DNA from 3 places in the Streptomyces sp. AA4 genome. Region 3 is predicted to be linked to each of the others. Evidence: riboswitches for the same ligand, from Rfam matches in the RefSeq annotation. Region 3 holds a riboswitch; each other region holds the start of a gene.
The links. Region 3 has a riboswitch for S-adenosylmethionine ahead of SSMG_RS33425 (methionine ABC transporter ATP-binding protein). Riboswitches for the same ligand answer to the same signal wherever they lie in the genome.
Positions count from the first base shown of each region.

Region 1: it holds a riboswitch for S-adenosylmethionine, as region 3 does, so the genes downstream of both, SSMG_RS24185 (aminotransferase class V-fold PLP-dependent enzyme) here and SSMG_RS33425 (methionine ABC transporter ATP-binding protein) in region 3, are expected to answer to the same signal.
Region 2: it holds a riboswitch for S-adenosylmethionine, as region 3 does, so the genes downstream of both, thrC (threonine synthase) here and SSMG_RS33425 (methionine ABC transporter ATP-binding protein) in region 3, are expected to answer to the same signal.

Region 1 covers NZ_GG657746.1:5,279,349-5,283,962, forward strand. Annotated here, with positions in the region: gene SSMG_RS24170 (RluA family pseudouridine synthase) at 1-256, opposite strand, end outside; gene lspA (signal peptidase II) at 265-873, opposite strand; gene SSMG_RS24180 (hypothetical protein) at 973-1,458, shown strand; gene SSMG_RS24185 (aminotransferase class V-fold PLP-dependent enzyme) at 1,470-2,798, opposite strand; SAM riboswitch class IV at 2,839-2,953, opposite strand; gene SSMG_RS24190 (potassium/proton antiporter) at 3,050-4,528, opposite strand.
Region 2 covers NZ_GG657746.1:5,775,641-5,780,254, forward strand. Annotated here, with positions in the region: gene holA (DNA polymerase III subunit delta) at 1-586, opposite strand, end outside; SAM riboswitch class I at 718-851, shown strand; gene thrC (threonine synthase) at 865-2,130, shown strand; gene SSMG_RS26425 (ComEC/Rec2 family competence protein) at 2,155-4,533, opposite strand; gene SSMG_RS26430 (ComEA family DNA-binding protein) at 4,530-4,614, opposite strand, start outside.
Region 3 covers NZ_GG657746.1:7,352,718-7,357,331, reverse strand. Annotated here, with positions in the region: gene SSMG_RS33435 (resuscitation-promoting factor) at 287-1,747, shown strand; gene rsmA (16S rRNA (adenine(1518)-N(6)/adenine(1519)-N(6))-dimethyltransferase RsmA) at 1,840-2,682, shown strand; SAM riboswitch class I at 3,251-3,341, shown strand; gene SSMG_RS33425 (methionine ABC transporter ATP-binding protein) at 3,558-4,571, shown strand.

The DNA.
Region 1 (4,614 bases), 2.1 Mb from region 3:
TGTCGTCGTCATCGTGCAGGATCTTCATGCCGTCGACCGGCTCCGCGACGATTTCCGCCGGACGTTCCGGTTCCGGCAACGTCACCTCGAGCAGCCCGCCGGCGGCGAGACGGTCCGATTTGCCCGCCGGGCGGCCGTCGAGGAGGACGTCGCCCGCCGCGGCGAGGTCCGCGACCGCGGTGCGGGACAGGCCGAGCAGTTTGGCGAGTCCGGCGTCGACGCGCATTCCGTCGAGCCCGTCGGGGACGGGCAGCATGCGCGCGCTCACTCGGAGTCCTTCTTCTTGCCGCGGGTGGAGGTGCCGTCGTAGTCCTTGCCGAGCAGGGACAGCAGCACGATCAGCGCGCCGCCGACGCAGATCGCGGAATCGGCGATGTTGAAGATCGCGAAACCCTGCCCGTTGGGCACGAACGCGGAGATGAAGTCCACGACGTGCCCGCGCAGCGGTCCGGGCTCGCGGAAGAACCGGTCGGTCAGGTTGCCGAGCGCGCCGGCGAGGACCAGCCCGAGGCCGATCGCCCAGCCGACCGAGCGCAGCCTGCGCGAGATCCACACGATCGCGATCACGACGCCGATCGCGACCAGCGCGAGCACCCACGTCATGCCGGTCGCCATCGAGAACGCGGCGCCCGGGTTGCGCGTGACCTGCAGGTAGATCAGCCCGCCGAGGATCGGCTTGGGCTCCTTGCCCTCGAGGTTCGCGACGACGAGGTTCTTCGTGATCAGGTCGATCGCCCACAGCAGCGCGGCGACCGCGAACACCGCCCAGACCCGCCGCTTGGGCAGCGGCGCGTCTCCCCCGGCAGCCTCCTGCTCAGGCGGTTCGGCAGACGGCTCGACCTCGGATTCGGACGGCGAAGGATCGGTGCTCACCCCCCTATTGTCCACAACCTCGACCGAGCAGGTCACAGCGGCAGTCCCCGGCCCTAATCCGGTCGCCCGGCGCTCGCTGCTTCCGCCATCATCGCTGCCATGCCCGCCGAGATCCCCACCCCCGCCGTGGCGGCCGCGCGGATCGCCCTGGACCTCTCCCCCACCGACTGTCTCCCGCTCTGGGCAGCCCACTGGCTCGCCGACGGCGAGGACGGCGAGCATCTGCGCCATCTGGCGGGCCTGTCCCGCACGGAACCGCGAGAAATCCACGACGTCGAACGGGCCGCTCTAGCCGACTGCCGCGCGCCCATTCCCACCGCGACCGAGGCAGCCGAAGAAGCGTTCGCTCACCTGGCCCGAATGCTCCTCAACGGCCACCTCACCGAACGCGGCCTGCTGGACGACCTGCACACGATCATCGTCCGCACCGATTACTCCGACAGGGTCATCGAGCTGCCGCTGGCGCAAGCCTGGATGCTGGACGAAGAGTGGGGCCAAGGCTGGGGACGCACTGAAGAGCAAATCAAAGAGGTGATCCGCGCAGCCTGCAAGAACCAACTCGACCACGACGCGGGAGCGCGATAAACACTGCACCGTCAAGCGCAGAAACCGGGCAGCTCCCGAGTGTCCCCCACCGGCGCCCACCGGCCGTCCACCTTCGCGTACTCCCACCGGGCCCCGCGGGCCACGATCTGGCGCAGGGCCAGCACCAACCGGTCCACGTGTTCCTCGGTGCTCCCCAGACCGAGGCTGACCCGAACCGCCTGCTGGCCTTCGCTTCCGGCTTCTCGGATCAGCCTCCGGGCGGCCACGTGGGCGCAGAACGCGCCGTCCCGCACGCCGATTCCGTACTCCGCCGACAGCACCGCCGCCAGCCAGCCGGGTTCGAATCCGTCGACTACGAAACTCACCGTGCCGACCCGGTCCACCGGCGCGTCGAAGAACCGCAGCTCGGCGAATCCGGGCAGGCTCTCGAGGCCCTTGCGCAGCCGCTCCAGCAGCGCGGCCTCATGCGCACCAACCGCGTCCCAATGCGCCGCCAGCTGTTCGCAAGCCACTCCAAGCGCATACACGCCAACGGTATTCGGCGAACCGGCCTCGTGTCGTTCCTCACCGCTGTTCCACACGACGGCTTCCTCGGTCACCAGTTTCGTCGCGCCGCCACCAGCCAGGTACGGCTCAGCGGCCCGCAGCCAGTCGCTGCGGCCGATCAGCGCTCCCGCCCCAAACGGCGCGTACAGCTTGTGCCCGGACAGCGCGACGTAGTCGACATCCAGCTCCCGCAACGAAATTCGCCGATGCGGCGCGAGCTGAGCGGCGTCGAGCGCGACCCGGGCACCGTGTTTCCGGGCCACCGCGGCGATTTCCGCGACCGGCAGCAGCTCGCCGGTCACGTTGGACGCTCCGGCGACCACCACCAGCCGGGGCCCCTGCGGGCATTCCGCGAGGGCTTCGTCCACAACGGACACCGCGGCGAGCCGGGTTCGCGGCAGCTGCACGCGCCGGACGTTCGGACCCCGCCACGGCAGCAGCGCGGCGTGGTGCTCGCTGTCGAACACGACCACAGAAGTCTTGCGCGGCAACGCTTTCGCCAGCAGGTTGAACGCGTCAGTGGTGTTGCGGGTGAAGATCACCGAGTCGCCGCTGCGGGCGTCCACGAACCGGCGCAGCACGTCCCGGGTCCGCTCGTACAGCCGCGTCGAGACCTGCGAAGCGAAGCCCGCGCCGCGATGCACGCTGGCGTACCAGGGAAGGAACTCGTCGACCGCCGTGCGCACCGCGTCCAGACAGGGCGCGCTGGCCGCGTGGTCGAGGTTCGCGTAGCCGATGTCGCCGCCGGTGACCAGCGGGACCCGCAACGCGGCACCAGCGACAGCGGGAACAGCAGAAACAGTTTCCGTGGACCGGTCGAGTGCGAGAGTCATGACGGCGCCTCCTCGGCGTTCCGGGGGACCCCCGGCGAGGGGCCCGCGCTTGCCCGCCGCACTGCGCGACCGGCCTGGTCCTCACCCGGGGCACCCCACCGCGGTAGGAGGGTTGCCGGCCAGCAAGCCGGGGCTTCGCGCTGGCACTCATGACCTGGAACCGAAGATAGCGGACCACCCGCGGGCGAAACCAGCCCCGTCTCGTGATCTGAGACGGCAGTCACAGATACAGTCCACAAAGGACGGAAGAATCAGGCCCCGGATTCCCCGTGCCAGCGCGCGAGGCGGCCGGCGCGGTCCACGGCCCGGATGCGCCGTTCGGTCGCGTCGCGGTCGGCGGCGGTCGTGACCACCAGAAGCTGGTCCTCGACCTGCAAGCGGCTCGTTTTCTGCGGGGTGAAGCCCGTCCCGCCGCGCACCACGAGGCTGACCGTCGCGCCGGCGGGCAGCCGCAGCTCCGACAGGTACACGCCGTGCAGTTTCGACCCCTTCTGGATGCGCACCTGCAGCAGTTCCGCGCCGAGTTCGTCGAGCGGGGCGGAGTCGACCTCGATCTCGTGCGCTTGCGTCGCCTTCGCCAGCCCGAGGATCCGCGCGAGCGGGCTGAGCGTCGCGCCCTGCAGCAGGGTGAGCACGATGACGAGCACGAAAACCGCGTCCACGAGCCGTTGCGCGCCCGGCACGCCTTCGGACAGCGGGATCATCGCGAGCACGATCGGCACCGCGCCGCGCAGCCCGGCCCAGGACAGGAACGTCACTTCCCGCCACGGCAACCGGAACGGCAGCAGCGACAGGACGACCGAGAGCGGCCGCGCGAGCAGCAGCACCACCGCGCCCGCGACCAGGCCCGGGATGAGCGTTTCGAGCAGCCGGGTCGGCGACGCGAAGAGGCCGAGCAGCACGAACAGCCCGATCTGCGCGAGCCAGCCGAGCCCTTCGGCGAACGACAGGGTGTCCGAGCGGTGCGGCAGCTTGGAGTTGCCCAGCACCAGGCCGGCGACGTAGGTGGCGAGCAGCCCGGACGCGTGCGCCAGCTGTCCCGAGGAGTACGCGAGCACGCACACCGCGACCGTCGCGAGCGGGTACAGGCCGGTCGCCGGGAGCGCGGCCCGGCGCAATGCCTGCGCGCCCAGCCAGCCGAACGCGAGCCCGAGCGCGAGGCCGGTGAGCAGTTCGTAGACCACCAGCAGCGGCAGCGACCAGTCGATCGCCTCTCCGGACGCGAGCACGACGACCGCGATGTAGGCGGGCGCGTCGTTGATGCCGGATTCCAGTTCCAGCGAGCCGACGAGCCGTTTGCCGACCCCGGCCGTGCGCAGCACGGAGAACACCGCCGCGGCGTCGGTGGACGCCAGAACCGCGCCCCACAGCAGGGCCAGCCGCCAGTCGAGGCCGAGCAGCCAGTGCAAGGCCGCGCCGGTGACCGCGATGCTGATCACCACGGCCACTGTGGACAGCAGGATTCCGGGCCCCAGCGAGGGTTTCACCGCGGACCAGCGCGTGGTGAGCCCGCCCTCGGTGAGGATCAGGACGAGCGCGGCGAGCCCGAGGGACTGGGTGAGCGCCGGATTGTCGAAGCGGATGCCGAATCCGGCCTCGCCGAGCACGACGCCGATCCCGAGATACAGCAGCAGCGACGGGAATCCGAGCCGGATGGACACCCGCACGGCGACGACCGAGACGACCAGAACCAGCGCTCCGACGCCCAGCACCATGGGAAGCTCGTCCACCGCTCCGCCTCCCTCCCGGTCGCCCGCAGGCGTCCAGAATAGTGAGGCAGTGTCCGGTTCCCGAGCGCGCACCACCGGTGCGGGGG
Region 2 (4,614 bases), 1.6 Mb from region 3:
GTCCGGTGTGGTAGCGGCGGACCGCCTGCTCGTCGACGACTCCCCCGGTGTCGGCGACCAGCTGGGTCGCCGCCGAGGACAGTTCGCGCAGGTCCGAGCCGACCGAGTCGAGCAGCGCCATCAGGCCCGCGCCGTCGATCTTGCCGCCCGCGCGGCGCACCTCGTTGCGGACGAACGCCTCGCGCTCGGCGGGCTTGGTCAGCTTCGGGCATTCGGTGATCTCCGCGCCCGCTTTTTTCAACGCGCCCGGCAGCGCCTTGGCGGCCTTGCTCCGCCCGCCGCCGCTGTGCACGACCACGAGGACGATGCCGTCGGCCGGCGCCTTCACGTACGCGAGGACCGCGTCGGACAGCTCCTGCGAGATGTCCTGGGCCGACTCCAGCACGATCACGCGCCCCTCGGCGAACAGCGACGGGCTCACCAGCTCGGCCAGCGCCGGCGGTGTGAGATCGGACACCCGCGTCCGCGTGAGGTCCGCCGTCGGGTCCGCGGCCCTGGCCGCGTCGAGGGACGCTCGCACAGCCCGTTCGATGAGCAGTTCTTCCTCGCCCGTGACGAGGTGCAGCGGCGCGGGTGCGGTGGTCACCCGGCCATCTTCTCACCCGGCCGCCGGGCCGTCCGCTCCGGTGATGTGGCCCGCCTCCGTGGCACGAGCTGATCGGGATGTCGTACGGTGTAGCCGAGGACGCGCCCTGCGGCGCTCCGACAACCGAATACCGCTCATCCAGAGGGGCAGAGGGAACGGCCCGACGAAGCCCCGGCAACCGGCGTGCAGCCTGTCATCCCGCGATCGCGGGGTAGCTGACGACCACGGTGCCAATTCCGGCCCGCTTCGGCGGGGCAGATGAGGAAAGGAACCTCGCGATGACTGCAGCCCTCAGCGCCACCTCCGCCAACAAGACGATCGACCTCGGTCCGGCCGTCGAACTGGTGTCGAAGGAAGAAGGGCACCGGCAGCCGCTCGCTCCGGAATTCGTCTCCGTCGAAGACTTCTCGCCGCTCGAGGTCGCCTACGACTTCGGCCGCGTCCGCCGCGAGGACATCGAGGCGGGCCCGCGCAACATCTGGCGTTACAAGAAACTCCTCCCTGTCCCCTCGACCGTCGAGGAGACTCCGAACACCGAACCCGGCTGTACCCGGCTCGTGCGCGCCGACCGGCTCGCGAAGGAGCTCGGCCTCAAGAGCCTGTGGGTCAAGGACGACACCGGCAACCCGACGCACTCGTTCAAGGACCGCGTGGTCGCCGTCGCGCTCGCGGCCGCCCGCGAGTTCGGCTTCGAGGTCCTCGCGTGTCCCTCGACCGGCAACCTGGCCAACGCGACCGCCGCCGCCGCGGCGCGCGCCGGCTGGCGGTCGGTCGTGCTGATCCCGAAGAACCTCGAGCGCGCGAAGATCCTCACCACCGCCGTCTACGACGGCGACCTGATCGCGGTCGACGGCAACTACGACGACGTGAACCGGCTCGCCACCGAGCTGGCCGCCGAGCACCCGAAGTGGGCGTTCGTGAACGTCAACGTCCGCCCGTACTACTCCGAGGGCTCGAAAACGCTCGCCTACGAGGTCGCCGAGCAGCTCGGCTGGCGCATCCCCGAGCAGATCGTCGTCCCGATCGCCTCCGGTTCCCAGCTCACCAAGGTGGACAAGGGTTTCCGCGAACTCGGCCAGCTCGGCCTCGTGGACGCCAGCCCGTACAAGGTGTTCGGCGCGCAGGCCACCGGCTGCTCGCCGGTCTCCACCGCGTACCGCAACGGCCACGACGTGGTCCAGCCGGTCAAGCCGGACACCATCGCCCGCTCGCTCGCGATCGGCAACCCGGCCGACGGCCCGTACGTGCTCGACGTGGTCAACCGCACCGGCGGCGCGATCGAGGACGTCACCGACGAAGAGGTCGTCGAAGGCATCCGGCTGCTCGCGCGCACCGAAGGCATCTTCACCGAGACGGCCGGCGGCGTCACCGTGGCGACCGCGAAGAAGCTCGTCGAAACCGGCAAGCTCGACCCGGACGCCGAAACCGTCCTCCTCATCACCGGCGACGGCCTCAAGACCCTCGACGCGGTCGAGAACCACCTCGGCCCGAAGGCCACCGTGCCGCCGTCCGCCGAAGCCGTCGCCAAGGCGCTCGGCTACTGACGCACCGGCCCGGGGTCCGTCGCGCTACCGCGGCGGACCCCGCGGCTCGCCCCGGCGCGCGACCGCCGGCCCGCTTCCCTCGGGCACAACGGCGGTGTCGCCGTCGACGTCGGTCCGGGTGACCAGCACTCCCATCGTCCCGAGAACGTCCACTGTGGACTTGCTCGGATGCCCGTATCCGTTGCCCGCGCCGACACTGATCAGCGCCGTGCGCGGCCGCACCGCCGCGAGGAACTGCGGCAGCGAATACCTCGAACCGTGGTGCGGCACCTTCAACACGTCAGCCCGCAGGTCGACGCCCTCGGCGAGCAGATCCGCCTGTGCGGCAAGTTCGACGTCTCCGGTCAGCAGGACCCGGCCGGCGCCGGTGTCCGCGCGCAGGACGACCGAACTGTTGTTGATCATCGTGCCGTCCTGCAACGCTGGTGACCGCGTGGTGGCGTAGCGCGGACCTAGTACGTCCAGCGACAGCCCCGGCCATTCCAGCCGCTGCCCTTCGCTCAACTGCACCAGCGGCACACCCCGACGCCGCGCCTCGCCGGAGACCGACTGCCACGCCCACGCGGGCGCGCGCCCTGGTCCGACCGCGATCGCGCCGACGGCTCGCCCGTCGAATACCGAGGCGAGACCGCCGATGTGATCCGCGTGCAGGTGGCTCAGCACGAGCAACGGCACCCGTTCGACGCCCAGCCTCCGCAGGCATTCGTCGACCGGCCCCGGCTCCGGCCCGGTGTCGACGACCACGGCGCGACCGGGCTCGGCGGTGGCCAGGACGACCGCATCTCCTTGCCCGACATCGCATTCCACCATCGCCCAGCCGTCCGGCGGCCAGCCAGGTGCCAGGACTTTGGCCGGCACGACCGTCAGCAGCACGAGGACCAGCCCGATCGCCACCAGCAGCCGGAGCCGCCGAAACCGCGCCGCCACCACGACTACGACCAGCAAGGCAGCCGCGCACAATCCGCCCCACCAACCGCCGGGCCAGGACAGCGCCGCGCCCGGCGCCCTTGCTCCGTGCCGCGCGACGGTGATCAGCCATTGGGCTTCCGGCTCTGCGGCATGAATCAGCAGGTGACCCGCACCCGGCCACCACGGTCCGACGACGGTTGCCAGCACTCCCAGCACCGTGACCGGCGCGACGACCGGTGCCGCAAGGACATTGGTGACCACCGAGACGAGGCTGACCGTGCCCGCCATCCCGGCGATGACTGGCGCGGTGACCACGAACGCGGCCAGCGGCACCGCGAGGCCTTCGGCGTAACCAGGTGGGACTCCCTTTCGTACCAACGAATCTGCCCAGCGCGGCGCGAGTAGCACGAGTCCTGCCGTCGCGAGAACCGAGAGCGCGAAACCGAAATTCCCCGCCATCGTCGGATCCCATGCCACCAGGACACACACCGCGAAGGCCAATGCGGGCAATGCTGAACCACGCCGTCCGAGGGCCAGCGCGAGCAACCCGATGCCGCCCATGACGCCTGCTCGCACCACACTCGGTTCGGGGCCCACCAGGACGAGGAATCCCATCAGACAGGCTCCGGCCGCCGTCGCGGAAAACCTCGGGCCCGCTCGGACCAATCGGCACAGCAGCAGAACAGCTCCGCCGATGATGACGAGGTTCCCACCGCTCACCGCCATCAGATGGGTGAGTCCGGAGGCCTTGAATTCCGCTTCGACCCGTTGGGGCAACGCAGTCGTGTCGCCCAGCACCAGTCCGGGCAGGAGTCCCGCTGGTTCCTCCGGGAGGATCGCGCAGAGCGAGTGCAGGCTGTTCCGCAGTGCCGAGGCGGCGCGCTGCCACCATGGCGCTGGCCCGATATCGACTGGCGCGGCACGGACGGAGAGGACTGCGGCGGTCAGTTCGCCGCCGCGGGCGGGCATGAGGCGACCGGACGTCGTTACTTCCTGGCCGGGCAGCAGGCCGCTCCATCCGGTGACTGGGGCCAGCAACAGGACCCGGCCGGTCGATGCGACCGGCTGACCGTCCACTGTGGCCCTGGTGACCTGTGCCGGAATCGCCACTGAGCGAGTGCCTGCCTGCTGATCGGCGTAGCCAGCTTGGTGAATCGGGCGTGGACGTTCGCTGATCTCGACTCGCAGCGTCGCTGTTACGGCATGCGTGGCTGCGGCTGCCAACGGGTCGGCTGCTGCGTCGTGGATGCGCAAAGCGGTGGGCACTGCGGCAACGAGCCCTACGAGTAGGAGGGCTCCCCCGGCACCGAGGTATCTGGCGCGGCCGCGCGCTAGCAGGACCACGGCACCGATCGCTGCTACTGCTCCGATCGCGGTCGCGACCCACCAGCCGAGTTGCAGTCCGGCGAGCGTGGCCGCCCATCCGGCGACGGCAGCGGGGACGAGACGGAAATCGTGGTCCCGCCGCGACTTTTCTTCGGTTTCCAGCTTCATCTGACGGTCACCTGCTCGCGCAGCTTTTCGAATTTGCTCTCACCGATGCCGTCGACGTCGCGGAGTTGTTCGACGCTCGAA
Region 3 (4,614 bases):
ATGAGTGACGCAAGTCACGACACTCCGGGGGGTGTTTGCGCAACCTGCCGACACCCGTTACTGTCCCGTGATCGTGCCGGTCGGTATCGCACAGCGAAGCCGGCTGATACGCCCACCAGTCACGTCAGTGCACGTCGGGGAAGCGGAACCGGGGTTGGTACGACCTGGAACCGTGACGATGGCGCTGGCTGGGGGTGTCGGACTTGAGAGGCGCGCCCGAGGGTGCGTCGCGAACGAAGGACGACGCGCGAAACACGCGCGGTGTCTTGGGAAAGGGAACGACCCGGTGACTGGTAGTCGGCAGGATGACTCGCGTCTTGACGCGGGTTCGGCGTATTTTTCCTCCTCCGAGTCCTCGGTGGCCGTGCTCGACCGCGAGCTCGAGGACACCGCCTACGGGCAGCTGGACTTCTCCGACGAACTCCGCGTGACCGAGCAGGACGTGCTCGCCGCGCTCGGCCCGGACGCCGACCTGTTGATGTCGGAGATCGACGTCGACGTGGACGAGCTGATCCGGCTCATCAACGCGGAGACCACGATGCTTCCGCCGCTCGTCCTTCCGGACGAGTTCGAGCAGGACCGCACCGCCTCGCCGCAGGCCAAGAAGGCCGCGGTCGAGGAAGGGCTGCGCGAGGCGACCAAGACCTGGAAGCGCCGCTTCCTCAAGGGCGCCGTGCTCTCGCTGCTGGTCACCGTCGGCGGTGGCGGCGCGGCGGCGCTCGCGATGAACAAGAGCATCACCGTCGACGTCGACGGCCACCAGCAGACCGTGCACAGCTTCGGCGGCACCGTCGGCGACGTCCTCAAGGACGCGGGCCTGTCCGTCGGCGAGCACGACGCGCTTTCGCCCTCCCCGCAGGCGGCGGTCGGCGACGGCGGCGTCATCAAGCTCGAGCGCGGCCGTCAGCTCAACCTCGTCGTCGACGGCGTGTCCCGGCCCTCCTGGGTCCGCGCGACCACGCTCGGCGAGGCCATGAACCAGCTCGGCATGGGCAGCATGCTTTCCCAGGGCGCGTGGACGTCGATGCCGTCGTCCGGCGAACTGCCGCTCGAGGGCTCGACCGTCCAGGTCAAGACCCTCAAGCACATCACGCTTTTCGACGGCACCAACGCGCCCCGCCAGGTGGACACCAACGCGGTGACCACCAAGGAGCTCGTCTCCGACCTGAAGCTGAACCTCGGCCCGGACGACGCGATCGAGGGCGGACTCGACGTCAGCCTCAAGAACGGCGCCGAGGTCCACGTCAGCCGCATGGGCGTGTCGATGGTCAACCAGGAAGAGACCATCGACCCCGACGTGCAGAAGGTCGACGACCCGACGCAGCTGCAGGGCCAGCAGAGCGTCGAGGACCCGGGCACGCCGGGCAAGAAGCTGGTGACCTACAAGGTCACGAAGAAGAACGGCGAGGAGATCGCTCGCGAGCAGGTCTCGGAGAAGGTCCTCGTCGAGGCCAAGTCCAAGATCATCAAGGTCGGCACCAAGAAGCCGCCGGCCCCGGCCATCGGCGACACTGGCGCGTGGGACCGCATCGCGCAGTGCGAATCGGGCGGCAACTGGTCGATCAACACCGGCAACGGCTACTACGGCGGCCTCCAGTTCGACCGCCAGACCTGGAACGCCTACGGCGGCCAGCAGTACGCCCCGACGGCCGACAAGGCCACCCGCGAGCAGCAGATCGCGATCGCCGAGAAGGTGCGCGACGCGCGCGGCGGCTACAGCGCCTGGGGCTGCGGCTACAAGGCCTGAGCACTCCCTGATCTACCGGCGGGCGGCCGGGAGCCTCGTGCTCCCGGCCGCCTGTTTTCGTCCGCCCCGGCAGCGCTGGGTAGGCTCGTCCGGTGGTGGAACTGCTGGGGCCCGCCGAAATCCGCGGGCTGGCCGACGAACTCGACGTCCGGCCCACGAAGAAGCTCGGGCAGAACTTCGTGCACGACCCCAACACGGTCCGCCGCATCGTCGAACTCGGCGGCGTGCGGCCGGGGGACGTCGTGCTGGAGGTCGGGCCCGGTCTCGGGTCGCTGACGCTCGGCCTGCTCGCCGCGGGCGCTCAGGTCGTCGCCGTGGAGATCGACCCGGTGCTGGCCGCCCGCCTGCCGCGCACGGTCGCCGAGCGCGCGCCCGAGGCAGCGGACCGGCTGACCGTCGTCGGCGCGGACGCGCTGCGGGTGCGGGCGGCCGACCTCCCGGCCGAGCCGGTGTCGATCGTGGCGAACCTGCCGTACAACGTCGCGGTGCCGGTGGTGCTGCACCTGCTGGCCGAGCTGCCGTCGCTGCGCAGCGGGCTGGTCATGGTCCAGACCGAGGTCGCCGACCGGATGGCCGCCGGACCGGGCAGCCGGACTTACGGCGTGCCGAGCGTGAAACTCGCTTGGTACGGCCCGGCGCGCAAGGTCGCCGCCGTGCCGCGCGCGGTGTTCTGGCCGGTGCCGAACGTCGATTCCGCGCTGGTCTCGTTCACCCGGACCGACCCGGTCGCCGGAGTGGATCGCGCGCGGTTGTTCGCGGTGGTCGACGCTGCGTTCTCGCAGCGGCGCAAGACTTTGCGGGCCGCGCTGGCCGGATGGGCGGGTTCCGCCGAGCGGGCCGGCGAGCTGCTCGCCGAGGCGGGGATCGATCCGAAGACGCGCGGGGAGCAGCTGGACGTGCACGCGTTCGCGCGGATCGCGGCTGCCGCAAAGTGACCCCCTCCCACGGTGTGCGCCTTGCGACGTCCAACGGCGGTGCCACCACGGGTATTCCGGATGGAGCCCATTAGTTTCGCTGCGTTGTCCGGTGATCTTGGGTCGTCGCTGATTGTGGGTCATTCGTCGTCGTAGAGCTACGCTCGGTGATCGTGCCTGGACCCCGGAAACCGCCCGCCACCTGTGACGAGCGGCTCGGCATTCGGGGGAGCTTGCTTGCTCCACACCCCGCATTGTTCAGCGGCCCCGCCCGAAGGTGCTTCGCTTCCCTGACCTATCTCGGCCCCGCTGCGAACCCGATTGTCCGGGCCACGCGGCCCGCGAGCGACCCCCACTTGACAACGAGAAAACTCTTGTTCCACAAAGCTCCTTGATCGTCCACAGTGGAACGAACTTGTTCGCCGCCGGGCTCCGCCGCGCGCGTTTCGCAGGTCGAGGCACTGTTCGGCGACCGAGCTTCCGGGTTTCCGGGTCCTGGACGCCGGGTCCCGGCATGCGGGCACCACCAGACGTGTGATCTGCACCAACGCGCTTGCGTTCAGCCAATGGGATCGGCTTTACTCGAAAGCGTCCATCCCGAGCGACTGAGAGACCTGGCTCGCCGAAGTCGCAGCAACCACCCTCCGCAGGGCAGGTGCTACCGCCAGGACCGATGGAGGCTGTTTTCGATGAAGAGGGTCACCCGCCCGCTCCTGCTGACCCGCCGGCGCGTAGTCGACGAAGGTCGCCGCTCGGTATGTGCGTGTCGACGCTCCATGGTCATCGCCTGATCGTTTTTTCCGCAGTTTTCTTGCGCCGTCCACAGTGGACGGTAATTCGATGACGCCTGGCGCGCCCGGAAACGGCGCTGCGCCTCGTTTGCCTGGAGCCCTTTCGTGATCACTGTCGAAAACGTGTCCAAGTCCTTTCCCTTCCACGGAAATCGTGTCGCCGCGCTGCGCGACGTGAGTGTTGACGTGCAAGCCGGTTCCCTGTTCGGGATCGTGGGTCCGTCCGGTTCCGGCAAGTCGACCCTCGCCCGCTGCATCGCGCTGCAGGAGCGTCCCGACCGCGGCGTCGTGCGCCTCGACGGCCTCAACACCGCGACGCTCGACGGCAAGCGGCTGCGGGAGATCCGCCGCCAGCTGGGTGTCGTCGGGACCAAGCCCGAGCTGATCGCCGAGCGCACCATCGCCGGCAACATCGCCAGCCCGCTGGAGCAGCTCGGCGTCGACGGCCCGCAGCGGCGCAGCCGGGTCGGTTCGCTGCTCGACCTCGTCGGCCTCACCCCGCGCGCCGCGCAGAAGCCCGAAGAACTCACCGAAGGCCAGCTCCGCCGGGTCGCGGTCGCGAAGGCGCTCGCCGCCGGACCGGCGGTGCTGCTCGCCGACGACCCGACCGCCGGGATCGCGGCCGAGGACGCCGGCGCGGTGCTCGCCGTGCTCGACCGGGCGCGGGCCGAGCTGGGTGTGACGGTCGTCGTCACCACGCCGGACGCGGACGTCGTCCGCCGGGTCTGCGACGACGTCGCGGTGCTCGACAACGGTGCGATCGTCGAACGCGGCACGGTGCTCGACCTGATCTCGACGCCGGACAGCTGGACCGCGCAGGCGGTGCTGCCGTCGATCGAGACCTCGCGCGCCCAGTCCGCGAAGTACGACCGCGCGGTCGACGTCGTCCTGATCGGTTTCGCGTCGGTGGGCGCCCTGCTGCCCGAGGCGGCCAGCCGCTTTGACGTGGAGCTCGCCACCATCGGCGGCGGTCTCACCCGCATCGGGGACACCCCGATCGCCCGGTTCCGCCTCGGCGTCCGCGGCGAGCGGGCCGACGCCGCGCTGTCCTGGATCTCCGACCGGGGCGCGCACGTGAGCCAGCCGGCCCGCGGTCCGCAGAGCGTCGTCGCCGCCTGAGTTTCCCTTTGCCCAAGCGGTTTTCGAGGGCCGTCCCCTTTCG